DNA from 4 places in the Nonomuraea sp. NPDC005650 genome. Region 3 is predicted to be linked to each of the others. Evidence: riboswitches for the same ligand, from Rfam matches in the RefSeq annotation. Region 3 holds a riboswitch; each other region holds the start of a gene.
The links. A riboswitch is a leader RNA that binds a small molecule or an ion and turns the genes downstream of it on or off. The one in region 3 is predicted to bind S-adenosylmethionine.
Positions count from the first base shown of each region.

Region 1: it holds a riboswitch for S-adenosylmethionine, as region 3 does, so the genes downstream of both, ABZS69_RS65145 (ABC transporter substrate-binding protein) here and ABZS69_RS64960 (GNAT family protein) in region 3, are expected to answer to the same signal.
Region 2: it holds a riboswitch for S-adenosylmethionine, as region 3 does, so the genes downstream of both, thrC (threonine synthase) here and ABZS69_RS64960 (GNAT family protein) in region 3, are expected to answer to the same signal.
Region 4: it holds a riboswitch for S-adenosylmethionine, as region 3 does, so the genes downstream of both, ABZS69_RS04355 (aminotransferase class V-fold PLP-dependent enzyme) here and ABZS69_RS64960 (GNAT family protein) in region 3, are expected to answer to the same signal.

Region 1 is NZ_JBEXCR010000089.1:6,831-14,280, reverse strand. It holds gene ABZS69_RS65165 (hydantoinase/oxoprolinase family protein) at 1-1,633, opposite strand, end outside; gene ABZS69_RS65160 (ABC transporter permease) at 1,630-2,430, opposite strand; gene ABZS69_RS65155 (ABC transporter permease) at 2,423-3,280, opposite strand; gene ABZS69_RS65150 (ABC transporter ATP-binding protein) at 3,277-4,428, opposite strand; gene ABZS69_RS65145 (ABC transporter substrate-binding protein) at 4,407-5,522, opposite strand; SAM riboswitch class IV at 5,576-5,696, opposite strand; gene ABZS69_RS65140 (MarR family transcriptional regulator) at 5,793-6,263, opposite strand; gene ABZS69_RS65135 (hypothetical protein) at 6,381-6,518, shown strand; gene ABZS69_RS65130 (class I SAM-dependent methyltransferase) at 6,530-7,357, opposite strand.
Region 2 is NZ_JBEXCR010000015.1:24,709-32,158, forward strand. It holds gene ABZS69_RS25635 (hypothetical protein) at 1-608, opposite strand, end outside; gene ABZS69_RS25640 (SAM-dependent chlorinase/fluorinase) at 684-1,490, opposite strand; gene ABZS69_RS25645 (DUF3263 domain-containing protein) at 1,608-1,907, shown strand; gene otsB (trehalose-phosphatase) at 1,947-2,717, shown strand; gene ABZS69_RS25655 (hypothetical protein) at 2,753-3,325, shown strand; gene ABZS69_RS25660 (trehalose-6-phosphate synthase) at 3,343-4,773, opposite strand; gene ABZS69_RS25665 (RNA polymerase sigma factor) at 4,805-5,359, shown strand; SAM riboswitch class I at 5,439-5,580, shown strand; gene thrC (threonine synthase) at 5,594-6,826, shown strand; gene ABZS69_RS25675 (MoaD/ThiS family protein) at 6,851-7,126, shown strand; gene ABZS69_RS25680 (cold-shock protein) at 7,371-7,450, shown strand, end outside.
Region 3 is NZ_JBEXCR010000087.1:16,428-23,877, forward strand. It holds gene ABZS69_RS64955 (BTAD domain-containing putative transcriptional regulator) at 1-1,745, shown strand, start outside; gene ABZS69_RS64960 (GNAT family protein) at 1,788-2,411, opposite strand; SAM riboswitch class I at 2,419-2,518, opposite strand; gene ABZS69_RS64965 (ATP-binding cassette domain-containing protein) at 2,758-3,633, shown strand; gene ABZS69_RS64970 (FAD-binding protein) at 3,996-5,432, shown strand; gene ABZS69_RS64975 (inclusion body family protein) at 5,997-6,500, shown strand; gene ABZS69_RS64980 (NACHT and WD repeat domain-containing protein) at 6,769-7,450, opposite strand, start outside.
Region 4 is NZ_JBEXCR010000002.1:334,440-341,889, forward strand. It holds gene ABZS69_RS04345 (cytochrome P450) at 1-853, opposite strand, end outside; gene ABZS69_RS04350 (TerC family protein) at 863-1,603, opposite strand; SAM riboswitch class IV at 1,716-1,831, shown strand; gene ABZS69_RS04355 (aminotransferase class V-fold PLP-dependent enzyme) at 1,877-3,169, shown strand; gene ABZS69_RS04360 (DoxX family protein) at 3,225-3,884, opposite strand; gene ABZS69_RS04365 (NADH-quinone oxidoreductase subunit D) at 4,007-5,152, shown strand; gene ABZS69_RS04370 (acyltransferase) at 5,149-6,225, shown strand; gene ABZS69_RS04375 (DUF3180 domain-containing protein) at 6,330-6,785, opposite strand; gene folK (2-amino-4-hydroxy-6-hydroxymethyldihydropteridine diphosphokinase) at 6,782-7,285, opposite strand; gene folB (dihydroneopterin aldolase) at 7,282-7,450, opposite strand, start outside.

The DNA.
Region 1 (7,450 bases), on a different contig from region 3:
CGGCCCCGGCCTCGCCGTTCTGCTCGGCGAGCCACTCCCGGGCCTGGGCGGACAGCTCGGCGAGCACGCCCGCCAGGCGGGTGGCGCTCGCGGCCTCCAGCGGGCGGCGCAGGCTGCGGGCGAAGTCGCGGCGCAGGTCGGCGCCCGCGGCGCCCAGGGCGCAGAAGGTGGCGGCGGTCGGCGGGACCACGATGTGCGCGATCCCGACCTCCTCGGCGAGCATGGCGGCATGCGTCGGACCCGCGCCGCCGAACGGCACGAGCGCGAACCGCCGCGGGTCGAGCCCGCGCTGCGCCATGATCTTCTGAAGCTCGGTCGCCATCCCCGCCGTCGCCACCCGCAACGCCGACTCCGCCACCCGGTAGGCGGCCGCTTCGCCCCCGGCCGCTTCGCCCCCGGAGGCGAGGTGGGGGGCGATACCCGACAGGGCCTTGAGCGAGGCGTCGGCGTCGAGCGGCATCCGGCCGCCGAGGAACGTGCGCGGGTCGATCAGCCCGGTCGCGAGGTAGCAGTCCGTCACGGTCGGCCGGTCGCCGCCCCTGCCGTACGCCGCCGGGCCGGGGTCGGCGCCCGCGCTGCCCGGCCCGACCTTGAGCACGCCCTGCCCGTCCACCCGGACGACCGACCCGCCTCCGGCGCCGATCGCGTGCACGGCCACGACCGGCACGATCAGGGGCAGCCCGCCCACCGTGGTGTGGGTGGCCAGCTCGGGCGACCCGTCCACGGACACGGCGATGTCGCTGCTGGTCCCGCCCATGTCGAACGTGACGATGGCCCCGGCGCCCAGCCGGGCGGCCGCGGCCACGCCGGCGGCCGGCCCCGACAGGACGGTCTCGACGGGCCGCTCCGCGGCCGAGCGCAGGCTCATCGAGCCGCCGTTCGACGCGCTGATGAAGATCGGCGCCGACACCCCGAGCCCGCGCACCCGGCTCTCCAGGCGGGCGAAGTAGTCGCGCATGAGCGGCTGGATGTAGGCGTTCATGCAGGCCACCAGGGCACGCTCGTATTCGCGCACCTCGGGCCACACGGTCGCCGAGGCCGTCACCGGCAACGAGGGCAGCCGCTCGCGCAGGCCCGCCGCGACGCCCTCCTCGAAGGCCGGGTCGGTGTAGCCGTGCAGGATCACGACCGCCGCCGCGTCGGCCCCGGTGGTCCGCAGGCGCGCGGCGACGCGGTCCAGCTCGGCGGCGTCCGGCTCGCTCACGCGCTCGCCACGCGGGCCCAGGCGGGCCCGGAGCTCGACGATGAGGTTGCGGGGGACGAGTGGCTCCTCCTTGCCCGCGTACAGGTCGAAGGAGGAGGGCATGCGGCTGCGGCCGATCTCCAGGATGTCTCGGTAGCCCTCGGTCACGACCAGGGCGATGCGCGCGCCGCGCCGCTGGATGACGGCGTTCAGGCCGATCGTGGTGCCGTGGACGAGGCCCGAGACCTCGCCGGGCCGCAGGTCCGCGCGGGCGAGGAGGGCCGCCAGCCCGTCCGCGACGGCCAGGGACGGGTCGGCCGGCGTGCTCGGCTCCTTGTGGTGCACCACGAGGCCGCGTTCCGGTACGGAGGCCACGAGGTCGGTGAACGTTCCCCCGACGTCGATGCCGATCCGCGCGCCTGCCGCGGTCACCGTACCCGTGCTTGTCACAACGCCTCCGAGATGCGAGCGAATCGGTCCGCGACCACCATCACCACCACGCTGGCCGCCATGAGCAGCGTGGAGACCGCGGCCATCGACGGGTCGAGCTGATACTGCACGGCCGAGAAGATGCGCAGCGGCACCGTCGTGGTGTTGGCGCCCGCCACCAGGGCCGTGACGGCGACCTCGCCCAGCGACGTGACCGCGGCGAGGATCGCGCCGGCGAGGATGCCGGGCCGCAGCAGCGGCAGTGTCACGGTGAGGAACACCCGTACCCGCCCCGCGCCCAGGCTCAGGGCGGCCCGCTCCAGCGCCGGGTCGAGCTGCGCCGCGCTCACCATGACCGCCCGCACCACGAACGGCAGCGCCACCAGCGAATGCGCCAGCCACAGCCCGGTCACCGAGTTGATGAGCCCGACGCCGTGGAAGTAGTAGAGCAGGCCGAGCGAGACGATGATCTCCGGGACCATCAGCGGGGACAGCGCGAATCCCTGCAGCAGCCGCCGCCCGGGGAACGACCCGTGCGTCAGCCCGTACGCCGCCAGCGTCCCGATGACCACGGTCGTCGGCACCACCAGGAGCACCAGCAGGCCGCTCAGCCGGAACGAGACCTGCCAGTCGGGCGAGCCGAGCACCTCGGCGTACCAGCGCAGCGACAGCCCCGACGGCGGGAACGCCATCGAGCCCGCCCGGTTGAACGAGCTCATCACCAGCACGACCAGCGGCGCGATCAGGAACAGGAACACCAGCGCCGCCAGGCCCGCGGCCACCAGCCGCACGATCCTGTCGTAGCCCCGCTCAGCCATGAAGGCGCCTCTCCCAGATCCGGAACACGCTGGCCAGCAACCCCGTGGCCACGAGGGTCAGCGCGAGCAGCGCGAAGCTCAGCGCCGCCGCCACCGGGTAGTCGAACACCGTCGTCACCTGGTCGTAGACCCGGATGCCGGTCAGCGGCTGGGTCACCCCGCCGACCAGGAGCGGCGTGATGTAGATGCCCATGGCCAGCGCGAAGACGATGAGGGCGCCGGTGACCGCGCCGGGCAGGCTGAGCGGGACCGTGACCCGCAGGAACGTCCTGATCGGCCCGGCTCCGAGCGTCTGGGAGGCCCGGTGCAGGTTGCGGTCCAGGCCGCCGAGCGCCGTCGTGAGCGGGATGATCGCGAACGGCAGCAGCACGTGCGTCACCGCGACCACGACGGCCGGGTAACTGGTGAGCAGCTGTGCCGGCTGGTCACGCAATCCGGACGCGACCAGCGCCCGGTTGACGAGCCCGTTGCCGGACAGCAGCACGACCCAGCCGTAGGTGCGGACGACCACGCTGGTCAGCAGCGGCGAGATCACGATGACGAACAGCAGGGTCCGCACCACGCCGGGGCGCCGCCGGGCCAGGAAGTGCGCGGCCGGGTACGCCAGCGCCACGCACAGCACCGCCACCAGGAGCGCGGTGGCCAGGGTCCGGAGCAGGGAGCCGTAGAAGTACGGCTCGGTGAACACCCGGGCGTACTGCTCGAACGTGAATCCGGGCAACGCCGCGTTGAAGGCGTCGACGGGGCTGAAGCTGAGCCGCAGCAGCCGTACGAGGGGGACCAGGAACAGGGCGGCCAGGAAGGCGACGAGCGGCAGTGCGTACGGCAGGCCCGCCCACCGGCGTGTCATCGCGCCTCCGTTTCCAGGAGGATGACGTCGGCGGGATCCCAGCTCGCGAACACGGACGTGCCCGCGCCGGGCGGGTCCTCGGCGCCCGCGCCGGTGTCGGCGACCTGCACGCTCAGGGTGCGCCCGTCGGCCAGCCGCACCTCCACGTGCCACGCGTCCCCGGCGAAAGCCCGATAACCCACCGTCCCGGCCACCCCACCGGCGCCCCCGCCGTCCGGGGCGCCCGGGGTGTCCTTCGGTGCTTTCGCGTCGTCCGGGCCCGGGACGGTCAGGTGGATGCGTTCGGGGCGGACGGCGACGACGGCGTGGTCGCCCGGCCGCAGCGACAGCGGGCCGCACTCGACGACGATCCCGCCGGCGTCCAGCGCGCCCGAGGCGGTCACCGTGCCCTCCAGGACGTTCGCCGCGCCGATGAACTGCGCGACGAACCGGCTGGCCGGCCGCCGGTAGACCTCGTCGGGGGTGCCGAGCTGCTCGACCCGGCCGCCGTGCATGACGGCCACCCGGTCGGACAGCGCGAGCGCCTCCTCCTGGTCGTGCGTGACGAAGACCATGGTGGTGCCGATGCGCCGCTGGATGGCACGCAGCTCCACCCGCATCTCCCTGCGCAGCTTGGCGTCCAGGTTGGACAGCGGCTCGTCCAGGAGCAGCACGGCGGGCCGGATGGCCAGGGCGCGGGCGAGGGCGACCCGCTGCTGCTGCCCGCCGGACAGCTGTCCGGGCCGCCGCCCGGCGTACCCCTCCAGGCCGACCAGGCCCAGCGCCTCCCGCACGCGCTCGTCCCGCGTCCGCCGGTCGAGCCGACGCACGCGCAGCCCGTACGCCACGTTGGCGGCCACGGTCATGTGCGGGAAGAGCGCGTAGCTCTGGAACACCATGCCCAGACCCCGCCGGTACGGGGGCCGCCCGGTCACGTCGGAGCCGTCGATCACGATCCGCCCGGCCGTGGGCCGGACGAAGCCCGCGATGCAGTTGAGCAGCGTCGTCTTGCCGCAGCCGCTGGGCCCGAGGATCGACAGGAACTCGCCCTTGCGGATCGACAGCCGGTCCACGTCGAGCACGCGCGCGCCGTCGTACCCGGCGGCGAGCCCGTCGATCTCGACGTGCCCGCCGCCTTCTTCCGCGCTCAGCCGAAGATCTGGTTCCACCGCTGCTGCCATTCGTTCAGCTTGGGGGTGGCGATCGTGTAGTCCACCCAGATGAACTTCTTGAAGACGTCGGGACCGTGCTTCACCTTCTGCTCGAACGGCTCGCTGTAGGAGATCGAGTCGTTGCCCGCGGCGTACCAGGTGCCCTCGGCGAACGGCTTCTGGTTCTGCGCGGCGGTCAGGTAGTCGAGGAACTTGTTCGCCAGGTCGCTGCGCTGCGTCCCGGCGGCGATGAAGTACGAGGTCAGCGCGCCCACGGGGCCGGACTTGGGGTAGGTGAAGCCGATCGGGGAGCCCGCCTGGGCCATGGCGAAGGCGCGGCCGTCCCAGAAGGGCATGATCCAGGCGTCGCCGTTCTCGATGACGGTGGCGGCGTTGCCCGCGTTGGCGGGGAAGGAGGACACGCAGCCCTTCAGGGTCGCGAGCTTGTCGAACGCCTTGTCCACGGCGGCCGGATCGGACAGCTTGCCGCCCTGGGAGGTGACCAGGGCGGAGAAGAACTCCAGGCCCGGGTTGTAGGTGAGCGGCGGCAGGGCGACGTGGCCGCAGTACTGCTTGTCGAAGATGTCCGTCCAGTCCGCGGGCGGCGTCTTGATCTTGTCGGTGCGGTAGAGGAGGCCGGTGGAGCCGGTGGTCAGCGGCACGCCGTACTGCTTGCCGTCGTACGCGGACTTGCCGGCGAGCACCGGGTCCAGCTCCTTGAAGTGCGCCAGCTTGTCGGTGACCAGCGGCTGGAGCAGCCCGGCGGAGGCCGCGGGCAGCGACGCGTCCGGCGTGAAGGCGATGACGTCGAACGGAGGGTTCTTGCCGCCGGCCGCGCGCAGCTTGGTGAGCCATTCGGCGTTCGCGCCGTAGACGAGGTTCACCTTGGCGCCGGTGTCGCGTTCGAACGGCTCCACGAACGACTTCTTGAACAGCTCTCCCCACGCTCCCGCGAACGCGGTAACCGTGAGCTCCTGCTTCGCTCCGCCCGAGGAGCCGCCGGTGTCCGAGGAACCGCCCGAGGAGCCGGCCGTGTCGACGCCGCCGCAGGCCGTGACCGCCAGCGCGACCACCATGCCCAGTCCCGCGAGGCGAGTGAATCCGCCCTTCATCTTTCCCTTCCCATTCGAGCAGCCGGCCAAGGGCGCATGGCAGCACGACTCGACATCCGCGCTTGCCGCCAGGAGCACCGTTCAGCTCGACGACCATGTCATCACCCGGGGCACCCCGCCGCGGTGGGAGGGTTGCCGTCCAGCAAGCCGGGGCTTAGCACTGGACTCGTGACATAAACGACTATATCAGTAGGATTTACATAGATATGACGTAGGGAGAAGTTTAGTGGCTATTGTCTCTTTTGCTCGACCCTACCTGAAGGGCACGCGTCAGCGCGCGGTCGCGTCGGCGGGCTCCATGAAGACCACCGGAACCTGGTTGTCCTCGACCACGCGGCCCAGCAGCCGCCCGAGCGCGTCGCGCTCGCCGGGCTCCAGGCTCGAGGGGAGCTCGTCGATCCGCGCGCACGTCGCGGCGTAGAAGGCGTCGGCCAGCTCGGCGCCCTGCCCGGTGAGCGCCACGCGGACGGCGCGCCCGTCGCGCGGATCCGGCTCGCGCCGCACCAGGCCGCGCTGGGCGCTGCGGTCGACCAGCTCGGTGAGGCTGGACTTGGCCAGGTGCAGGATCCCGCCCAGCTCCCGCATCCCGTACGGCTGCGCCATCAGCACGCACAGCAACTGCCCCTGCTGCGCGGTGATCCCGTATTCGCGCGCCGACTCCGCATAGACGGCGTTCACCAGGAAGGAGGCACGCACCAGCCCGGCGACGACCCCCACGTGCCCATCCGCTGCCTTGGCCATGCCGCCGACCCTCTGATTGATTCGGAACGCGAACGATCAGTCTAGCAATCCCGGGGCGCCGGGTGTCGGCCGTTGATCAGGGCGTCACCGAGGGCCGTGCGTGCGTACAGAACGCGGATGCCCGTCCTGCGCAACGCCACGAGGCGGCCGCCCGCGGTGTCCAGACTCTGCCCGAGCAGGGCCACGAGCTGGGCGGTGGTGCCGGGCCCGGCCGGCTCGGCGAGATGGATCGACTACCCGGCCAAGGTCGCATGACCAGCCACGACTCACTCGGCGCGCTGTCCGACGCGGAGGGCGCTCAGATAGCGGCGTGATGCTCGGTCGCCCATCCGTGTGCGGATGCGCTCGGCGAGAGCGTCCAGCAGGGGTTCACGGACGTCGCGGTCGAGTCTGCGATACAGCGACGTCGAGCGAAGGAGATCGGCGAAGCCGTCCCCGTTGAGCCACTGAACGGTCGGGTACCAGCGCACGATCGTCGGGCCGAACAAGCCGCCGGGATCGTCGACCAGACCCCACCCCTCGTCGGTGGCGCGCACGTCGTCCTCCAGCGGCGGATGGCCCCAACCGGGGTTCCCGGGGCAGAACCGCTCGTGGAGGTCGGCGGTCTCGGCGTACACCTCGGGCTCTCCCGGCCGGCGGACGACGACGTGGCCGAGCAGCGCCATCCAGCCTCCGGGACGGAGCACGTCGTGCGCTCGCCGCCAGCCGATCGACGGGTCGACCCAGTGCCACGAAGACGCGGCCACGAGGACGTCGAAGCGTCCACCGCGGTCGTCCCACTCCTCGAACGTCGATCTCTCGACCGTGACGTTGCCGAAGCCGGCGAGCCGCCGGCGCGCGAGTGCGGCCATTTCCACGCCCGGCTCGACCGCGGTCACCGAGCAGCCGAGCGCTGCCAGCGAGCGCGTCGCCTGGCCGGTACCGCAGCCCACCTCCAGCACCGACGAGCTTTCGTCCATCCCGGTGATGCTGCCCAGGTCCGCGAACAACTCGTCGGGGTATCCCGGCCGGACCCGGTCGTAGAGCTCCGGCACCTCGTTGAACAACCGGCCGAGGTCACGTCGCTCCGGGCGCATCTTCGGATCATCAGCCACGAGCGCACAGGCTAGGAGACTCGTCCACGGGGACGCCACTGGTTAACGGCAACCGCCGACGCCACTGCAAGCAGCGGGCGATCCAGAAACGCA
Region 2 (7,450 bases), on a different contig from region 3:
GTCAGCGTCCGATGCAGCTCCGCGGCGAGCTGCCGCGCCGTGGCGCGCAACCGGGGCACGACGCGGTCACCCGGCCGGTACAACCGGCCGTCGGCGTACCCGGCGGCCGTCGCCACCACGTAACGCTCGTCGGACCTGAGCACCACCCCGGTGAAGTACTGCCGCCGGCCGAAGCGCTCGGCCGGCCCCTGGGGGAAGGCCACCGGCAGCACGGTCGCGGGCCGCCCCGCGCGGTAGTAGCCGCGTCCGGGCGCGTCGAGCACGGCGATGCCCACGGTGGCCACGAACGTCTGCGTGCTGTCGGCGTACGTGGCGCGCAGGGCCACGCGGCAGCCTCGCCGGACGGCGGCGGGCTGGAAAGCCGTCCGGCAGGGCGCCTCGGGGGCGACCCCGGCGAGCACGTACGTGACGCGTGCCCCCGACGGGCTGACCCCGGGCACGGTGGCGGGGAAGATCTGCGAGACGGGCCACGCGTGCCAGCGCTCTGACACGGGCGGCTCCGGCGCGGGCCAGATCGCGGACATTATGGAGAGCAGCACAACCGACAGCTGGTACACGTCGACCTCGGGAGGGCAGGAGGGGGACGCCCGCGCGTTGCATTCTGACACGTGACCGCTGATTGTTTCCGACGCTTCGGTAAACAGCCCGATACGCGGAGTAATTCCGATCTATGTGCTTTCGTACTAAGAAGTAGGCGAAAGTCGGACATGCGCTCCAGGTGGGAGCCCCAGCCGCTGCGCTGCGTCACCGGAGTTGACCGCGATCGCGATCAGCCCCGCCGAGTCCGCGAACGCCACCAGCTCCCCGGGCGGCACCGCCGCGAACGTCTCCCGGTACGGCAGCGCGAGCTGCCGCCGGCCCAGCCAGACCCCCAGCGTGTCGCCCACCCGCACGCCCAGCGCGTGCAGGTCGCCGGCCGCGATCGAGAGCTGGGTGTTGCCGTAGCGGTCGACCGAGACGACCTCGCCCTCCACCGCCCCCTCGCGCAGCAGCGAGGTCGGCTCCGGCAGCGTGACCAGCCGGCCGACCGGCACCTCCGGCCCCAGGTCCGACGGTCTCAGCCCGCCCCACAGCCGCCCGGCGACCGGCGAGAAGACGTCGCGCCCGTGGAAGGTCGGGGAGACCGGCCGCAGGAAGTGCTCCTCGTTGCTGATCGCGTAGGCGGCCTCGGCGCCGCCGCTGGCGCGCACCGCCCACGACAGCACCCCGTTGTCGGGGCCGATGAACACCCGGCCGCCCGCCTCGACGGCCACCGCGCGCCGGGCACCGCCCGCGCTCGGATCGACCGCGCCGATGTGGATGCCGACGGGGAGGTACGGGATGGTCTGGGCGAGAACCGCCGCGCCACGCCGTACATCACCCGAGGGAATCAGGTGGCACATGTCGATCACCCGCGCCTCCGGGGCGATTCCGGCGATCACTCCGTGACAAGCCGCCACATAGCCATCTTCGAGCCCATAGTCGGTGAGGAGCGTGATTACTGAGGTCACATTTCGTGACTGTACGTCTCTCAATACGCCGTGAACAGCCGCACTCCGCACATTACGATTGGCCACGGGCCGCGTGCGTGCGGAGTCGTCGCACGCACCTTTCCCGAGGAGGACACCATGGGAGCACCGCTCAGCGGTGACAACGCTGCCCAGGAAGCGTCCGGCCAACCCCTCTCAGAACGCGATCTCGAGCTCCTCGCCTTCGAACGCCAATGGTGGCGGTACGCGGGCGCGAAGGAGCAGGCCATCAAGGAGAGCTTCGGGTTCTCCGCCACGCGCTACTACCAGTTGCTCGGCGAGCTGATCGATCGGCCGGAGGCGCTGGAGCACGATCCCATGCTGGTCAAGAGGCTGCGCAGGTTACGGTCCACCCGTCAGCGTGACCGCGCCGCCAGGAGACTCGGCATGCGTCCCTGACCGGCTGGGTAAAGCAGCCGCGTGAGGAACATCCCTGGAATGAAAGCGATCTTGGACGATCCGGCCGGCGCCGTGATCGGGCTCGACTTCGACGGGACCCTGTCGCCGATCGTGCCCGATCCCGCCGAGGCCGTGATCCACCCGAAGGCGCCGGCGGTGCTGGCCGAGCTCGGCGCCCACGTCCTGGCGGTGGCCATCGTGACCGGCCGGCCGCCGGCCACCGCGCTGGCGCTCGGGCCGGGCCTGGCCGACGTGCCCGGGCTGGTCGTGCTCGGGCACTACGGCTTCGAACGCTGGGAGGCCGGGCGGATCTCCGGCCCGCCCCCACCCCCGGGCGTGCTCCAGGCCGAGGCCGAGCTGTCGTTGCTGCTCGACTCGCCGGGCCTGGAAGGCGTCACCGTCGAGGACAAGGGCCGGGCGGTGGCCGTGCACACCAGGCGCAGCCCCGACCCGGAGGGCGCGCTGGCCAGGCTGCGTGAGCCGCTGGCCAAGCTGGCCGACAAGCACGGCCTGGTGGTCGAGCCGGGGCGGTTCGTGCTGGAGCTGCGGCCGCCGGGCATGGACAAGGGGCAGGCGCTCAGCCTGTTCCTGGCGGAGCGGGCCGCCAGGTCCGTCATGTTCGTGGGCGACGATCTCGGCGACCTGGCCGCGTTCGAGGCCGTACGCGCCTCGGGGCTGCCCGGCGTGACCGTGTGCAGCGGCTCCGCCGAGGTCACGAAGCTGGCCGAGCAGGCCGACATCGTGGTGGACGGGCCCGACGGCGTCGTCGCGCTGCTGGCGGAGCTCGTGGCGGCTTCCAGTCGTTCGTGACCAGGCTGCAAGTCGCGCTCCCTAGGGTCGGGCGCATGCACAAGCGATACCTCGCCGCCGCGGCCGTGGCCGCGGCCACCCTCCTCGCGACCGCCCTGCCCGCGCACGCCGCGCCCGCGCAGGCGGTCAAGCTGCGGCACGGCCTGACCCTCTACGTCCCGATCAAGTGGAAGGTCTACCGTCACGGCGCCGACCAGGTCCAGATCGTGACCGGCAGGTGCGCCAAGCCCAGCGGCTGGGGGACGCCCGAGTGCGACGCCTTCTACGTCTTCGGCCCCAAGTACATCAAGATCGGCGCCGAGGGGTTCGGCCCGTACACCGGCAAGAACCCCTTCTACACGGCCGGCGATGTGCAGCCGTGCCCGTCCAACCGCAAGTGGGGCGAGCACGTCGGCCCGACGGTCACCAGGGGCCTGCGCCAGGTCGGGGCGGGGCACAAGGCCGCCTACAACGCGTGGAAGTCGACCTGCGTCAGCTATTCCGACGGGAAGGTCCTGGCCCGCTTCACGCAGCGCGAGTGGTATCTGCCGAAGAGCAAGATCCTCGTCGTGGACCAGTGGAACACGCCGGGGCTGGCCGACACGCTGGCGAACGCCGACTGGAACTGACCGCGCTCAGACCTCGCTCAGACCTCGGCCAGCGCGTCGAGCTGGGCCGCGAGCCACTTCTGCGGCGGCAGGGCGGTGGCCGCCGCGTGCAGCTTGTCGCGCCGCATGCGGCGCTCGTCCTCCGGCATGACGAGCGCGGCGTGCAGCGCGGCGGCCGTGCCGCTGATGTCGTACGGATTCACCACGAGCGCGTGCGGGCCCAGCTCGGCCGCCGCCCCCGCCTCGCGCGAGAGCACGAGCGCGCACCTCGTGGACAGGATCGGGCCCTCCTTGGCGACCAGGTTCATCCCGTCGCGGATGGGGTTGACCAGCAGCACGTCGGCCATCCGGTACGCGGCCAGCGAACGCGGGTAGTCGTCGTTGACGTTGAGGATCAGCGGGTCCCAGTCCTCGGTGCCGTACTCGTCCTCGATCTCCTGCGCGCAGCGCAGCACCGACGCGGTGTATTCGCGGTATTCGGGAAGGTCGTGCCTGCTCGGGTAGGCGAACGCCAGATGCACCACCTTGCCGTGCCACTCGGGATGCGCGGCCAGGAACTCGCGATAGGCCACCAGGCCGCGCACGATGTTCTTCGACAGCTCGGTGCGGTCGATGCGGACGATCAGCCGGCGGTCGCCCACCTGCTCCCTGAGCGCGATCATGTGCGACTCGACGTCGGGCTCGACGGCGCGCTCCCACAGCGCGTCGCCGTCCACGCCGAGGCTGTGCACGCCGATGCGGGTGGTCCTGCCCTCGTGGGTGACGCTGCGGCCCACGCGGTCGACCTCCGCGCCCAGCAGCGCCTCGCAGCAGTCCATGAACGCCTGCGCCCACCTGTCGGCCAGGAACCCGGCGTGATCGGCGCCCAGGATGCCCTCCAGGACCTCGCCGACCACCTCGTCGGGCAGCAGCGAGAAGTATTCGGGCGGCGCCCACGGGGTGTGGCTGAAGTGCGCGATGCGCAGGTCCGGCCGCTCGGCGCGGAGCATGGCCGGGGTCAGCGTCAGGTGGTAGTCCTGCACCATGACGCGGGCGCCGTGGCCGGCCTCCTCGGCCAGCGCCAGCGCGAACGCGCCGTTGTAGTCGCGGTAGGACTCCCACTCGCGCTCGAACCTCGTGCCGAAGTTCGGTGCGTTGGGGATGTCGTAGAGCAGGTGGTTGACGAACCACAGGGTGGAGTTGGCCACGGCGTTGTAGGCGCGGTGGAAGGTCGCGGGCGGGATGTCGAGCATCCGCAGCGGGCCCGTGTCGTAGCCGGCGTGGTCGATCCGGCCGCCGGGCACCAGGCGTACGGCGCTGCGGTCGCCGTCGGACAGCGCCGCGCACACCCACAGCACGCGGTCCTTCCTGGCCACCTCGGACAGCGCCGAGACCAGGCCGCCGCCACCGCGTTTCATGGTCAGCTCACCGTCGTCCGAGACGGTAAAAGAAACGGGTCCTCTGTTGGAGGCCACCAGGACGCTGTTCATCTACGCTCCCTTCGCCCATAGGATCCCAGCTATGGCGCTTGATGAGCTAACCGAGGAACTCGCCCGCTCGGCCGCAGGAGGAGATCATCGCGCACTTGGCGAGCTCCTGGCGCGGATCGAGCCCGATGTGATGCGACACTGCGCCCGGATCCTCCCCTATCACCAGGACGCAGAGGAAGCCTCCCAGGACACGTTGCTGGCCGTGGCGCGCAACATCGGCCGGTTCGAGGGCCGGGCGCGGTTCAGCACGTGGCTGCACATCGTGACGGCCAACTGCGCGCGCACCACGTACCGGTCGCTCAAGCGGCGGGCGGCGGAGCAGACCTCGGACGAGCTGCCCACGCAGAAGCCCGACGTGGCGCGGGTGAGCGTGATCGCGGGCTCGCGGCTCGACCTGCTCGACGCGATGGAGGCGCTGGAGGCCGACAAGCCCGACCTGGCGCAGGCGCTGGTGCTGCGCGACATCGTCCAGCTCGACTACAACGAGGTGGCCGAGCAGCTCGGCATCCCGCTCGGCACCGCCAAGTCGCGCATCCATCAGGCCCGCAAATACGTGCAGGGAGTGCTGGGTGATGATTATCGCTGAGACGCCACGTCCCGCATCCTGAGACGGGTGGCCGTTTCGGCCCCATGGGCGGGTAGAGTCCATTTCAACAACTGCATATTGCTCATCCAGAGGGGTGGAGGGACCGGCCCTGCGAAGCCCCGGCAACCCTCCCGGCTTGTGACTCGCGACCTGGCGAGGCCGACCGGGACAAGGTGCCAATTCCGGTCTGCGGTCAGGGTGGCCGCAGGCGAAGATGAGGGAAGGCCTCGCTTCATGTCGCTCGACTTTGGTCCTGCTGTCGGTCTGTCCTGCCGTGAGTGCGGCACGCGTTACCCGCTCGGTCCGAGCTTCGCATGTCTGGAGTGTTTCGGGCCGCTCGAAGCGGCCTATTCCTTCGGCGAGGTGACCCGCTCCGACATCGAGTCGGGTCCCGCCAACATCTGGCGTTACCGGTCGCTGCTCCCGGTGCCGGTTGACGTCGCCAGTAAGCCCAATATGAACCCCGGTTGGACCAAACTGGTCAAGGCCGGAAACCTCGGGCGCGCGCTGGGTCTCAAGTCCCTGTACGTGAAGGACGACTCGGGCAACCCCACCCATTCCTTCAAGGACCGGGTTGTCGCCATCGCCGTCGAGGCGGCGCGTAACTTCGGCTTCCACACCCTTTCCTGCTCCTCCACGGGCAACCTCGCGGGCGCGGTCACCGCGGCGGCGGCGCGCGCCGGGCTCGAGGCGTGCGTGTTCATCCCGGCCAACCTCGAAGCGGCCAAGATCGCCATGGCGCGCGTGTTCGGCGGCAAGCTGATCGGGATCGACGGCACCTATGACGAGGTCAACCGGTTCTGCTCCGAGCTGATCGGCGACCCGCTGGGCGACAAGTGGGGGTTCGTCAACGTCAACCTGCGGCCCTACTACGCCGAGGGCTCCAAGACGCTCGCGTACGAGATCGCCGAGCAGCTCGGGTGGCGGTTGCCCGAGCAGATCGTCATCCCCATCGCCTCCGGCTCGCAGCTCACGAAGATCGACAAGGGCTTCCGCGAGCTGGTGCAGCTGGGGCTGGTCGAAGACACGCCCTACAAGATCTTCGGGGCGCAGGCGGCCGGGTGCTCGCCGGTCTCCACCGCGTACAAGGCGGGGCACGACGTCGTGCAGCCGGTCAAGCCCGACACCATCGCCAAGTCGCTGGCCATCGGCAACCCGGCCGACGGGCCGTACGTGCTCGACATCGCCCGGCGCACCGGCGGGGCCGTCGAGGACGTCACGGACGCCGAGATCGTGGCCGCGATCAAGCTCCTGGCCTCGACGGAGGGTGTTTTCGCCGAGACCGCGGGCGGGGTGACCGTGGGCGTGCTGAAGAAGCTCGCCGAGAGCGGGCGGCTCGACCCCGAGGCCGAGACCGTGGTCCTCAACACCGGCGACGGCCTCAAGACGCTCGACGCGATCAGCGACGACGCCCAGCCCACGGCCGTGATCCGGCCCTCCCTCGACGCGTTCCGCGCGGCTGTCTGACAACCAGGAAAGGCAAGTTAAACCATGAGCGTTTCGGTGCGGATTCCCACCATTCTGCGCACCTACACCGGGGGCAACGCCGAAGTCAGTGGCGAGGGCGCGACTCTTCGTGACGTCCTCACCAAGCTCGACTCTGACTACCCGGGGATCGGCGCGAGAATTCTGGATGAATCGGGCAAGATTCGTCGTTTTGTCAACGTTTACGTTGGGGAAGAGGATGTCCGTTTCGCCGAAGGGCTGGACACTCCGGCACCTGAGGGCACTCAGATCTCAATCATCCCGGCGGTAGCCGGCGGCTGAGTGCCATAGATCACACCTGAGAAGGCGCCCCTAGTGGGCGCCTTCTCCATTTCCAGGCCAAATGAAACGTTGAACCGCCTTCGATGCGAAGAAATGCGTCGTTTGCAGATTGACTCTGTTGCCAAACCCCGTGCCACAGGTATGGTCGAGGGCGATCGTCTGGCTGATTTTCCGTTAAGTCGGGCGATAACGGGTCTCGCGGAGGAATGGGTGAGATCTGAAAGTCCAGTAAGAGGAGTCGGAAGTGGCGCAGGGCACCGTCAAGTGGTTCAACGCGGACAAGGGCTACGGCTTCATCGCGGTAGACGGTGGTAAGGATGTATT
Region 3 (7,450 bases):
TACCCGCGAGCCTGGAGGAGGCCGCGGGCCGATTCCGGTCGCTGACGCGCGGCAAGCGGTTGCTTATCATCCTGGACAACGCCCGCGACGCCGCGCAGGTTCGGTTGCTGCTTCCCGGCAGCCCCGGGTGCGTGGTGCTGATCACCAGCCGGCGCAGGCTCACCTCCTTCGAAGGCGCCGTACAGATCCCGCTGGGCGTGCTGCCGGACCGGGAGGCCCTCGACCTGCTGCGCGCCGCGGTCGGGGAGGCGGCGATCGCCGCCGAGCCGGCCGCGGCGGCCGAGGTGGTACGGCTGTGCGGCAGCCTGCCCCTGGCGCTGTGCCTGGCGGCGGCGCGGCTGAGGGCCCGGCCGGCCTGGTCGCTCGCGGTCCTGGCCAAGCGGCTGGCGAACAGCGGGCGGCGGTTGGACGAGCTGCGCGCCGACGACCGGGCGCTCCGGGCGAGTTTCCAGGCCGGCTACCAGGATCTGCACGCCGATTCGCAGGGACGGACCGCGGCGCGGATGTTCCGGTTGCTCGGCATGCTCGCCGGGCCGGACATCAGCCTGTCCGCCGCCGCCGCGCTGGCCGACCTCCCCGAGGAACGAGCGCGGGATCTCCTCGATCACCTGGCCGATGCGCAACTGGTGGACGGCTACCTCCCGGACCGCTATCGGCTGCACGACCTGCTCCGCTTGTTCGCCCGCGAGCGCGCGGAAGAGGAGGACGGCCGGCAGGAGCGGCAGCCGGCCCTCCGCCGGCTCGTCCATCACTACCTGGCCACCGTCCGCGCGATCACCCGGACCCTGAACAGGGGCAGTACGTGGCGGCTGGCGATCGGGCCGCCCGACCTGATCCGCCGCGGCGTGATCTTGGAGTCGAGCCGGGACGCGAGGGCGTGGATCGCCGCCGAGGCGGACAACATCCTGGCGGCCGTGGCGCAGGCGACGCGCACGCCGGTCGTGGATCAGGTGGTGGGCCTGGCCACGGCGTTCGCCGTCCTGCTGCACGAGTGCGGCCTCTACCTCAAGCAACTCCAGCTCGGCGAGCTGGCGCTGGTGGCCGCGGAGCACACGCACGACCCGCTCCACCTGGCCGTCGCGCACGGCGATCTCGGCTGGGCGTACATCTACATGGGGCGCCAGGACGACGCCATCCGCCACCTGAACAGGTCCAGGACCGCCTTCCGGCGGGCCGGGAACACCAGTCGCGAGGCGGCGCTGCTCGACTACCTCGGGGTCGCCCACCGGAGGGCGGGCCGCCACGACGAAGCCATCACCCACCACCTGCGTGCCCTCGCCCACGTCGGCGAGGCGGACAACCGCCTGACCCACGGGGCGGTCCTCACGCACCTGGGGCTGGCCTACCAGCGGGCGGGACGCTACTCCGAGGCGATCGCCGCGCACACTCGCTCGATTCCCATCCTGAGGGAGGCCGGTATCCGGGCCTATCTCGGACTCGTCGTCGGGTATCTCGGCGAGGCGCACCGCCTGGCCGGAGACCCGGGGCAGGCCGTGGCCTGCTACCAGCACGCGCTCGCCCTCCACAGGGAAGCGGGCCCCATCGGCGAGTTCCGGGAGGCCGACATCCTGTGGGGGCTGGGCCGCGCGTTCCACGACGCCGGCCGAACCCCCGACGCCCGCCGATCCTGGCGGCGCTCGATCGCCATCCTGCAGGGCCTCAACCTCATCACGGCCGAGGAAAGGCACGCGCTGGAAAGCAGCGAAGTACCCGAGACGCCGCAGGCGATCGAGCGGCAACATTGACCCGCGTTCGCCCAGGGCGAGGGCGGACCGCATCGCCTGCGCTCAGCCTTCCGCCGGTCCGGGCTGCCCGCCGGCAGCGGTGAGCGCCGCTCTCACCGTCGGCCATTCGGCCGCGGTCACGGCGAACATGGCCGAGTCGCGAAGCGTGCCCTCCTCGCCCGGCGCCCACGACATGGACCAGGAGCGCAGCACGCCTTCGAAGGGGATGCCGAGCCGTTCGAGCGCGCGGCGGCAGCGGAGGTTGCGGGCGTCGGTCTTCAGGTCGACGCGGGCGACGCCGAGCTTCTCGAACGCGTACGACATCAGCAGCAGCTTGGCCTCGGCGTTGATCCCGGTGCCCTGCGCCGAGGCGGCCAGCCAGGTGAAGCCGATCTCGATCGCCCGCAGGCCGGGCCGATCCGGCCAGGGGCGGGGATCCCACAGCGCGGTGCAGCCCACCGCCCTGCCGTCGGCGACCCGGACCTGCCCGAACGGCGTCAGCCCGCCGCGTTCGAGCTGCGTTTCCACGTAGTTCTTCATGCCCTGCGCGCGGGGCACCAGCGTGAAGCCGTAGGACGACCGTTCCTCCTCGGCCGCCTCCGCCAGATCCGCGACGTGCCCCGGTGTCAGCGGCTCCAGCCGTACCAGATGGCCGGTCAGCACGGGAACGTCGAGCCGCATGCTCATCGAGACTCCCTCATCGTTCCTGGCATTGGCACCTTTCCCGCCGACTGCCGCCGGGGAGGTTGCCGGACCGTCACAGGGCCAGGTCCCTCGAGTCCTCTGGATGATTGACAGGCGGAGATCTTGCCAGGCCGGAACAGACGCCGTCAACTCAAACATCAGATGTCTGAGAACCTGATAAGTTGGATGGCCTGCGAGATGAGAGGAGCGCGTGCGTGGTGGCAGCAATAGCCTGGCCCCGGCCTGGGCAGGTGGGGCCGCGGCTGTCGGAGTGCGCGGAGTCGGCCCACGGGCGGACGGCCGGCGGGGAGGCGGCGCACGGGCGGACCGGCGGCGGGGAGGCGGTCCGATGACGATCGTCTCCCGTCCGGCCGACACCGGGCACGTGCTGCGGGCACACGCCGTGGATCTCGTCCGCGACGGCCGTCACCTGCTGGAGAGCATCTCGCTCACCGTCGGCCCCGGGGAACACTGGGCGCTGCTCGGCGCCAACGGCGCGGGCAAGAGCACCCTGCTCGGACTGCTGGGCGCCGTCACCCACCCGACCCGCGGCGCGGTCGAGGTGCTCGGCCGCACCCTGGGCCGGGTCGACGTCCGCGAGCTGCGTTCGTACCTGGGGCACGTCAACCCGCGTCACACCCCCGACGGGCCGCTGCGGGTCCGCGACGTGGTGCTGACCGGGCTGACCAACACCGCCGCGCTCGTCCCCCGCTGGGCGCCCGGCGAGCAGGAGGCCGAGCGGGCGGATCGGCTGATCGCCATGCTTGGGATGAGCCACAGAGCGCAGGCGACGTGGCCCACCCTCTCCCAGGGCGAACGCGGTCGCGCGCTGATCGCCCGTGCCCTCATGCCGCAGCCCCGGCTCCTGCTGCTTGACGAGCCCGCAACGGGGCTCGACCTGGCCGCCCGCGAGCAGCTGCTGGCCAGCATCGACGCCCTGCGCACCCGGCACTCGTCGCTGGCGACCGTGCTGGTCACCCACCACCTGGAGGAGCTGCCGGCCACCACGACCCACTCCATGCTGCTGCGTGATGGACGCTGCCTGGCCGCCGGGCCGGTCGCGGACGTTCTGACGAGTGAGCTGGTCAGCACGTGCTTCGACCACCCGGTACGCATCATCCGCAGCGACGACGGCCGCTGGGCCGCCCGGGCACAGCCGGTCCCCGCCATGCTGCCCGGCGACCCGGTTGCCTCACCGTCCCCATCAGCCGCCGCCGCATCCTGAACGCGACTCACTGCGGCGCCTCGTTCAGCACCCCGTCGAGCACCGCACGAGCTGACGGGCGGCCGAGGCAGCCCCGTCGCGCAGGGCTCATCCGCCGCTGACAATCCGGTTAACCCTACCTTTACTAGGGGGGTAAGCGTAATCGGATTGCATCCGGCGGCCTCATAGCTTGGACGCGTCGTATTTCGAATCGCGGTCGATTGGATAGTCAGTGCGACTTCGCTCGACCGTGGCTGGGCGTGAGGAGGCCAACCGTGAGTCAAACCACACAAAGGACCGTTCGCCCTGGTGCCGCTGATCCAGATTTCGCCCCTCGTGCGCCGGACATGGTGCGCCCGGGCGATCCCCGCTATCGCTGGCTGGTGTCGAGGGGCTACAACCAGCGATTCCAGTGCGCGCCCGAACACGTGCGACCGGCCGTCTCCACTGAGGACGTACTGGAGGCGGTCGACGAAGCGGTACGGACGGGTCGGCGGATCGCGGTCCGCAGCGGCGGTCACGGCTTCGAGAACCTGGTGGACGATCCGTCCGTGCAAACGCTCATCGACCTGTCATCGATGAACGCGGTCCAGTACGACTGGCGCCGTGGCGCCTTCATGGTCGAGGCGGGTACCACGCTGGGCGAGGCGTACCGGAAGCTGTTCCTGGGCTGGGGTGTCACCATCCCCGGCGGAACCTGTCCCGACGTGGGCATAGGCGGACATGTCTGCGGCGGCGGATACGGAGCCCTGTGCCGGTTGCACGGCCTGATCGTCGACCACCTGTACGCCGTGGAAGTGGTCGTGGTGGGACCCTCGGGAAAGGCCACGAGCGTGGTGGCGACCCGAGAACCGTCGGATCCGAACCGGGAGCTGTGGTGGGCTCACACCGGAGGCGGCGGCGGCAACTTCGGGATCGTCACCCGGTACTGGTTCCGGTCCCCGGACGCTCATGGCGGCGAGCCCGCCACCTTGCTGCCCCGGCCTCCTTCCACGGTGTTGCACTACTCCTTGGAGTGGGCCTGGTCGGAGCTCGACCAGGACGCGTTCGTCCGGCTGGTCCGCAACTTCGGAGAATGGGGCGAGCGGAACTCGGCCCCCGGCTCACCCGCGGCCGCCCTGTACGGCGAACTGGCCCTGCCCAGCCGGCCCAGCGAGACCATCACCCTCTCCGGGCAGGTGGCCACCGACTCCGGCGCGCAGGCTCTGCTCGACGACCTGGTGAACGCGCTCGGGCGGGGCGTTCCCGTACAGCCCGCACGCCAGTCGTCCACCCTGCCGTGGCTCGCCGCCACGCAGGCCTTCGCCTACGAGTCGGGCGCCTCCGACCTGCGCATCAAGATCAAGTCCGGGTATCGGCGACGGCGCCTCACCGACCGGCAGATCGCCACCGCCTATCGGCATCTGACCCGGTCCGACTACAACTATCCGTACGCGAATCTCTTCATCAACACCTACGGAGGCCGGGTCAACGCCGTTTCACCGACCGCTACCGCCGTGCCCCATCGCGACTCGGTCTTCCTGGTCGGCTACCTCGTCGGCTGGCAGGGCACGGCCGAAGACACCCGGCACCTGAGCTGGATCAGGGACCTGTACCAAGACATCTACGCCGACAGCGGCGGGGTTCCGGCCGGTGACGCGGATGACGGCAGCTTCATCAACTACGCGGACAGGGACCTGGCCGATCCTCAGTGGAACGCCTCGGGCACTCCGTGGCACACGCTGTACTACAAGGACACCTACGCGCGGCTCCAGCAGATCAAGCGCCGCTGGGACCCGCACAACGTCTTCCGCCACGCCTTGTCCGTCCGCCCCAACTGACCTCACGGGATGGTCTTGTGCGCATCGCCCGGCTCGCCGAGCTGCGCACGCGGGAGGTCCCCGGCAGCCGACCCTCGACCGGCCAATGTGGGGCGTACCGGCCGGTCGAGGCTGCGGGGCGAGCCCAGCCGCGCTTTTAGGACTTGAATTTTGCCCGATCCCCCGGCTTGTGATCAAATCGAAGGCGAACACCTTGGTAATGCATGCCTATCTTATTCGCCATATCTGGCCGAGGTGTGGCGCGCCCTCCTGATTCTCTGGGGAGCGCATCTCGGCTGGTCATCGTATTGACGCGAAGCGTTACGGAATAACACGATCTTATTTAGGTTACATTATGCGGTCTTGACGGCACTTAACGTCAAAAATCATGGTGGAGGTGTTCGTCCAGCGGCCTGCGGGCCCGCACGTCACCCCCGCTCCGACGTGCACCATGTCGTCTTCCCGGCTGTGAATGGAGGTCATCGCGACGTGCGCGTCACCGGGCGACCGCATTTACGACCAAGTCGCGGACTGGGGTTCTGGACTACGGTTCTGTTTTTCGGACACGACAGGGAGAATTTCTGCATGTCGGAATTCATCAACGTCCTCATCGCCATCGACGCGGAAACCATTCTCGGACGGCTCGGCAAGAACACCGATCCGAACGGGCCGACGTCGATCCCCGACAGCAGTAACTTGATCTACATGACCACCCGGCAGAACCAACTCGGGGGCGCTCCGGGAAGCGAGTTGACCATCAACGCCTCCCCGATGGATATCATCAGGTGGCGTGAGACGACACTGTCCCTGAACTCCGAGTACACCGGCATCCTCTACCGGTTCAACACCCTGGCCGGGAAGGATCTGATCAGCACTCCCGCGCCGAGATCGGTGGTTCTCAGCGAGCCGCAGCCGAACAGCCAGGACCCCTTGAACCCCACCACCCAGAAGATCAACAGCTACTACTGGGAGTGCGAGGTCCTGGACACGGGGACCGTCACCTACAACTTCAGTTTCATGATTCTCAACCACAAGGGCGAGAAGCAGGGCTACTACTGCTGGGACCCCTTCATCAATATTCAGCCCTGACGGGGTCGGCGCGCCGATTCGCCGCGCTACGTCCGGCACGCTCAGGTCTGTCCGCGACGGACGATCGGTGCTGAGCCGCCGCCTGCAGGCGTCCGCGGGCGGCGGGGTGCCGTAGCAGGGCCATCACCGGCGACGGCACGGCGAAGTGCGCCACCGGATCGGCCCGCCCGCCCGCTCCAGATCGTCCAGAGCCGCCCTGGACGATCTCGCCGACCCGCGGCCCGACGTCGCCTTGCTCATCCAGAGTCCGGGCCGATCTGTGATCACGTCAGATCGTCCGGCAGCTGTTCCGGTAGGGGAGATCGCGGACGTAGGTGTTCCAGTCCGTCGGGGACAGGGCGCCGAACTGGGCGCAGAGCGCGTCCCTGATCTTGCCGGGCGCGATGAGGTGGGTGCGGAGACGGTCGTGGTCGTCGAGGGACAGGACGGCCGAGCCGTCCGGGGTGAAGGCCAGCGCGTTCAGGCTGCTGAGCCTCAAGGAGCCGGCGTCCGGCTGGAAGCCGGCGAACGGCAGTCCGACGGGCCGGTTGGTGGCGACGTCCCAGAGCTGGATCTGGTCCGTCATGTCCGCCACGGCCAGGAGACGTCCGTCGGGGGAGAAGGCCGCCGGGGCGCCGCCGATGGACAGTTGTCCCGTCTGCTGGAGCGATCGGCTGTTCCGGAGGGTGAGCTTGCCGCTGTCGTTGTGGAAGTCGGCGAGAACACCGGCAGGACTCAGCGCCACGGGACGATCCATGCCGGAGTCGGGCGGGACCACCCGCTCGCCGGTGGAGGCGTCGACGATGCCCTGGTCCGAGGCGGAGATGATGGTCCGCCCGTCCCGGTTGAAGAAGAGGTGACGGTCCCAGATCTCGATGCCGAGGACCCCGTACTGCCCGGCGGCGGGCCGGCCGATGATCGAGGCGCGCGGGGTCTGCGAGGCGATGTCCCACAGCGTCAGGAGGGAGGCG
Region 4 (7,450 bases), on a different contig from region 3:
GCAGCGGCGTGTCCCAGCGCATGACCTCCTCGACGGCCGTGGGCAGCAGCGAGCGGTCCGCGCGCAGCCGGGCCAGCTCGGAGGGGTTCCTGAACAGGGCCCACCAGCCGTTGCCCGTGACGTTCACGGTGGCCTCGTGGCCGGCGTTGAGCAGCAGCACGCACGTGCCGACCAGCTCGTCCTCGGTCAGCTCGTCGATCTGCGCCAGCGCGCTGACCAGGTCGTCGCCCGGAGCCCGGCGGCGCTCCGCGGCCAGGGCCTTGAGGTAGCCGGCGAACTCGGACGCCGCCCGTACCGCCGTGTGCTGGGCCTCAAGGCTCGGGCTGAGCTCGTACATGCCGCAGATGTCCGCCGACCAGGGGCGCAGCAGGTGGCGGTCGGCGTGGGGGATGCCGAGCATCTCCGCGATCACCGTCACCGGCAGCGGCTCGGCGACCTCGGCGAGGAGGTCGCCGCCGCCCTTCTCCACGAACGCGTCCACCAGGCCCTCGGCGATGGCGCGCACCCGGGGGCGCAGCGACTCGACCATGCGCGGCGTGAACGCCCTGGAGACCAGCCGGCGCAGCCTGGTGTGCACCGGCGGCTCCACGTCGAGCATGCCCGCCCTGATCACGCGCCAGAACGGCTCGTGGAACTCCGGCTCCGGCGGCCTGCCGAACTCCTCGTGGGTGGCCACGTGGAGGTAGGACCGCCCCAGGCGGCGGTCTCTGAGCAGGGCGTTCACGTCGGCGTGACGTGAGATCAGCCACTGGTTCGTCGGCTCGAAGTAGCTGACCGGCGCCTCGCGCCTCAGCTCGTCGTACACCCGGTACGGGTGAGCCACGAAATCCGGATCCCAAGGGTCAAAGCGCACTATTTCATCTTATGGAGTGGGATCCTCCTGCGGCACCGCCGCCCGCTTGCTCCGCACCCGGATGTTCAGCAGCTCGACGACGAGCGAGAACGCCATCGCGAAGTAGATGTAGCCCTTGGGGATGTGCTGGCCGAAGCCCTCGGCGATGAGCACCACGCCGATCAGCACCAGGAACGACAGCGCCAGCATCTTGATGCTCGGGTGCCGGTCCACGAACCTGCTGATCGGCCCCGAGGCGAACAGCATCACCAGCACCGACACCACGACCGCCGCGATCATCACCCCGAGCTCGTCGACCATGCCGACGGCGGTGATGACGGAGTCGAGCGAGAACACGATGTCCAGCACCATGATCTGGATGATGACCGAGGCGAAGGAGGCGACCGCGGCCTTCTTGCCGTCCTTGCCGACGGGGCCGTCCATGCTGTGGCCGATCTCGGTGACGCTCTTGCCCAGCAGGAACAGGCCGCCGAGCAGCAGGATCAGATCGCGTCCCGATATTTCGTGGCCGAAGACGGCGAACAGCGGCTCGGTGAGCTGCACCACCCACGACAGGGCCAGGAGCAGGAGCAGCCGGGTGATCAGGGCCGCGCCCAGCCCCAGCACCCGGGCTCTGTCCCGTTGTTCGGGAGGTAGCCTCCCGGCCAGGATGGAGATGAAGATGATGTTGTCGATCCCCAACACGATCTCCAGGGCGACAAGGGTGAAGAAACCGATCCAGATCTGCGGGTCGGTCACCCAGTCCAACATCTGCGCACCTCCATGGCATACGAGCGGGGTTTCCGGTAGCAACGAGCCGGACCCCGAAGAAGTTCGCCGACTTGCGATCGATGGAGGGGATTGGGTTATAGTCTGCGCCGTAGGTCATGAGTGCCAGCGACAAGCCCCGGCTAGCTGGCCGGCAACCCTCGCGTCCGCGGCGGGGTGCCCCGGGTGAAGACCTGGTCCGTCACGAGACGTGGCGGGCAAGCGCGGGCTCCGTGGGTGCTTCCAGGGGTCCGATGACCCTGAGGGAGATTTGCCGTGTCCACGCTGACGATCTTCAGCTCCGCCCCCGCTCGCGCCGCCGCCGAAGAGGCCCCCGCCGTCACGAGCCGGCCGATCCCCGCCGTGCTCGGGGCCGATCTCGAGGTGCCGGTCAAGGGCGGCCGGCTCGTCGGCTACGCCAACCTCGACTACGCCGCCAGCGCCCCCTGTCTGGAGCCGGTCAGCGCCGCCGTCACCGCCGCGCTCCCGGCCTACTCCAGCGTCCACCGCGGCGCGGGCTACGCCTCCCAGCTCACCACCGCCCGCTACGAGCAGGCCCGCCACACGGTACGGGCGTTCGTCGGGGCCCGCCCGGACGACGCCGTGATCTTCACCCGCAACACGACCGACGCCACCAACCTCCTGTCCCGCTGCCTGCCCGCCGGCACGACCACCGTGGTCTTCGACACCGAGCACCACGCCTCCCTCCTTCCCTGGCAGAAGTCCGTACGGCTGGCGCCGCCCGCCTTCCCCGGCGAGGCCGTCCGCGCCGCCGACGCGGCGCTGGCCGGCATCGAGGGGCCCAAGCTGCTCGTGGTCACCGCGGCCTCGAACGTCACCGGCGAGATCTGGCCCATCGCCGCGCTGGCCCACGTCGCGCACCGGCACGGCGCCCGCATCCTGGTGGACGCCGCGCAGCTCGTACCGCACCGGCGGCTCAACCTGACCGCGCTCGACCTGGACTACGTGGCCTTCTCCGGGCACAAGCTGTACGCGCCGTTCGGCGCGGGCGTGCTGGTGGGGCGGCGGGACTGGCTCGCGGAGGGCGAGCCGTACCTCAAAGGCGGCGGCGCGGTGCGGTCCGTGGGCGAGGACGCCGAGTGGCACGACGACCCGGAGCCGCGGCACGAGGCGGGCACCCCGAACGTGCTGGGCGCCATCGCCCTGGCCGCCGCCTGCGACGCGCTCACGGCCACCGGCTGGACCGCGCTGGTGCGCGAGGAGGAGCGGCTGATCGCGCGCCTGCGCTCGGGGCTGGCCTCGATCGAGGGCGTGCGGGAACTGTCGCTGTGGGGGGACGACCACCCGCGGGTCGGCATCGTGTCGTTCACCGTGGACGGCTACTCGGCCCGCGAGGTGGCCGAGTCGCTGTCCAGCGAGTACGGCATCGGGGTGCGCGACGGCAAGTTCTGCGCGCACCCGTTCGTCCGGCATCTGCTCGGCGGCCAAGCCGATGAGGGGTGCGAGGACGGCACCGCCTCCGCGGTGCGGGCCTCGATCGGCATCGGCACCACGCAGGAGCACGTGGACCGGCTGGTCGCGGCGCTGCGGGACCTCGTGAGCCGCTGAGTGCGCCGCTGAGTGGGTCGCTGAGTGGGTCGCTGAGGAGCCGATGAGCGAGCCGTCAGACCGCGTCGGAGCGGTTCGGCGGCTTGCGGTGCGGCGGCGGCTCGTCGGAGACCAGGGCGTCGATGTCCCGCATGTCGTCGTCGTTGATCCCACCCGTGTGGTGCTCGGCCGACTGTCTGGGCACACGTGGCGCCTCGGCCTGCTCCACGGTCGGCGCGGGCCTGGTGAGCCTGGTCGTGACGTTCGACGGCTCCGGACGCTGTGCCTGCGCGGCGCGCTCCTCCTCGGCGTCCAGGCGCTCCGAACGCCGCCGGAACATCGCGGCGAAAATGCCGTCGATCCCGAGCCGGCCGCCCCCGAGCGCCAGGAACAGCAGGGCCAGTGCCGCGAGCGCGCCGGGCAGCTCCCAGCCGCCGGCGGTGGACAGCACCCCGTGCCCCGCGTGCACGTACGCGATGGCGCCCAGCATGTTGACCAGCAACAGGAACCCCACCAGGCGCACCAGCAGGCCCAGGATCAGGAAAAGGCCGCCGACGGTCTCGATGACGGACGCGAATGTGGCGGCGAGCTCCGGCATCGGGATCCCCATCCCCCTGAACGCCTGCCCCGTGGCCCCGAGGCCGCCGTCCCACTTCTGCAAGCCGTGCGCCAAGAAGATCACGCCGGTCACCACCCGTGCGATCAGGGCAGCGACATCAAACACAACTCTCTTCATGGTGTTAACTCCCCCCGTTCCTGGCATTCCTCCCCATGTCCGAGTTAGGGATGCGTTTCCGTACCATTCCTTGACCCGGCCCCACCCTGGATCATCAACCGGGGCGGTGGCAGCATTGCCATATGACGGAACGTGTGGTCGGAATCGGCGCGGGTGCAAAAGAGCTGGCCACCGAGGACATGATCCTCAACATCGGCCCGCAGCACCCGTCGACCCACGGAGTGCTCAGACTCCGGCTGACGCTCGACGGCGAACGCATCACCGCCGCCGAGCCGATCATCGGCTACATGCACAGGGGCGCGGAGAAGCTGTTCGAGGTCCGCGACTTCCGTCAGATCATCATGCTGGCCAACAGGCACGACTGGCTGTCGGGGTTCGCGAACGAGCTGGGCGTGGTGCTCGCCGCCGAACGCCTGCTCGGCATGGAGCCCCCGGTCCGGGCCGTGTGGGCGCGTACGCTGCTGGCCGAGCTCAACCGGGTGCTCAACCACCTGATGTTCCTCGGCTCCTATCCCCTGGAGCTGGGCGCGATCACGCCGCTGTTCTACTCGTTCAACGAGCGCGAGCGCATCCAGGCCGTCATGGAGGAGATCTCCGGCGGTCGCATGCACTACATGTTCAACCGGGTCGGGGGCCTCAAGGAGGACCTGCCGCTCGGCTGGCTCGACCGGGTGTCGGAGGCCGTCGCGGAGACCCGCCGCCGGGTGCCCGACATCGAGAACCTCATCCTGCACAACGAGATCTTCATCGCCCGCACCAAGGGCGTCGGCGTGCTCAGCCGCGAGCAGATCATGCAGTACGGCGTCAGCGGCCCCATCGCCAGGGCCTCCGGGGTGGACTTCGACCTGCGCCGCGACGACCCGTACCTGGCCTACTCCGAGCTGCCTGTGAAGGTCGTCACGCGGCACGCGGGCGACTGCCGGTCCCGGTTCGAGGTGCTGTTCGACCAGCTCAAGGTCTCGCTCGACCTGGCCGACGCCTGCGTAGAGCGGCTGCGCTCGCTGCCTCCCGGGCCGATCAACCAGCGCCTGCCGAAGGTGCTCAAGGTGCCGGAGGGCCATACGTACGCGTGGACCGAGAACCCTCTCGGCATCAACGGCTACTACCTGGTCTCCAAGGGCGACAAGACGCCGTGGCGGCTCAAGCTGCGTTCGGCCTCGTACAGCAACGTCCAGGTGCTGCGGGAGATACTCCCCGGCCACCTGGTCGCCGACATGGTGGCCATCCTCGGCTCGATGTTCTTCGTCGTGGGAGACATCGACAAGTGAAAGCCGAGCGCGACAAGTACGTCGACTGGCTCCGCGCCCTGAGCCTGTGCGTCGTGGTGGTCTGGCACTGGGCGTTCACCATCCTGGAGTGGAAGCCGAGCGGCCCCGAGCCCACCAGCCCGCTGGGCTTCACCTCGGGGCTGTGGATCCTGACCTGGCTGCTGCAGGTGCTGCCGCTGTTCTTCTACGTCGGCGGCCACGTGCACCTGCTGTCCTGGGAGCGGGCCAAGGAACGCGGCACCGGCATCGGCTCGTTCGTCTGGCGGCGCATCCGCGCGCTGGCCTTACCCGCCCTCTTCCTGTCCGGGGTGTGGATCGCCATCGGGGCGGTCGTGACGTTCACGTTCCGGGTGGACTGGATGTGGCGGGTCGTGCTGCTGGTGCTCAGCCCGCTGTGGTTCCTCGGCGTCTACCTCGTGCTGATCGCGCTGCTGCCCGTGGCGCTCTGGCTGCACCGCCGCTACGACGTGCTGACGCTGATCTGGCTCGGCGGCGCGTCCCTGGTGGTGGACGTGGTGCGCTTCCGGTACGGGGTCGACTGGGTCGGCTGGCTCAACATGATCATCGTCTGGGGGCTCGCCCACCAGGCCGGGTTCTTCTACGACCGGATCGTCATCCTGCCCAGGCGCTATGACATCGCGGTGCTCTGGACGGGGCTGTTCGCCCTGTTCGGCCTGGTCTACTCGGGCATCTACCCGGGGTCGATGGTGGGCGTCCCCGGCGACAAGTGGTCGAACATGGCGCCGCCCACGTTCGTGATCGTCGCCCTGCTGCTGTTCCAGGTGGGGCTGGTCGAGGTGCTGCGGCCGTCGATGGAGCGCGTGCTGGAGCGTCCGGGCTGGCGCCGGGTCAACGAGTTCATCAACCGGTACTCGCTGCCGCTCTTCCTCTTCCACACGACCGGGATGGCCATCGCGCTGGGCCTGTCGTGGTGGCTCTTCGGCACCCTGGGCACCGAGATCCCGCCCGACCTGAAATGGTGGCTGGAGCGCCCGATCGCCATCCTCGGCCCGCTGATCTGCACCGCCCCGGTCATCTATCTGTTCGCGAGGGAGCGCCGTCGCCTGGACTGAGGAGCGCCGGGAGCGCAGCGACCAGAGCGACGAGGGAAGGCGACGGCTCCACGGCGACCGAGCCGCCCCCACGGAGTGGAGGCCATGAACACGCGTACGCGCTCTTAGTCGGGTTTGTGGTTGTCCGAGTCCTTGGGGATCCGGCAGGCGTGCTCCAGGTAAAGGGCGGCGCAGATGAGCGCCACGCAGGCCACGAACGAGCCCGTCGCGACGAAGAACTCCGACCGCGGCGTCTCCCGGTCCAGGAGTTGCACCGTGTAGAGGGCGAACCCGGCGAACAACCCGCCGAACACCGCCCCCGCGTACGCGGAAGCCTTCGCCAGTGCGGCCAGCCGGGCCACCGACAGCGGCTCCACCGGCTTGGTGTTCGGCTTCCTGGCGATCCTGGCCTTGGTGACCCACGCGCTGTAGCCCTCGCCGATGGCCAGCAGCAGCACGGTCGGGATCGCCGTCCACGGCAGCAGGTACATGCCCGAGTAGTTGCGCCTGACCACTGCCCACGCGATCAGTGCGATGACGACGAAGACGCCGACCAGGAGGCCGGGACGGGTCGGCCTCAATCGGGCCTCTGCAGCTTCAGGTCGTCGCGCAGGCGTACCCCCTGCTGGTCGACCCCCGCCAGCAGCTCCGCCACCCGGCCGTGCCCGGGCACCACGGCGTCGGGGTCGGCCTTCGCCCACGGCACGAGCACGAACGCGCGCTCGTGGACGAGGGGATGGGGCAGCGTCAGCTCCGGCTCCTGGCAGACCGTGTCGCCCACCACGATCAGGTCGATGTCGAGCGTACGCGGCCCCCAGCGCTCGGCGCGGACCCGCCCGAAGGCGTTCTCCACGCTCTGCGCCCGCTCCAGGAGAGTGCGCGGCTGCAGGGTGGTCTCCGCGATCACGACCGCGTTGAGATACGGCTTCTGTCCCGGAGGACCACCCACGGGGTCGGTCTCGTAGACCGGCGAGGCCTGGACGAACTCCAGCCCCGGGGCGTCGAACAGGGTGTCCACGGCACCTTGCAACGTCTGGAACCGAGGCCCCAGGTTGCTGCCGAGAGCGAGGACGACTTTCATACGCGGCTCCGCTCTATGGTCACGACCACGTCGTCGAACGGCAGCGGGATGGGCGCCGCCGGTTTGTGCACGCTCACCTCGACCTTGCTCACCAGCTCGCCGGCCAGGCATACGTCGGCCAGCCGCTGCGCGAGCGTCTCTATCAGCTCGACCGGCTCGCCCTCC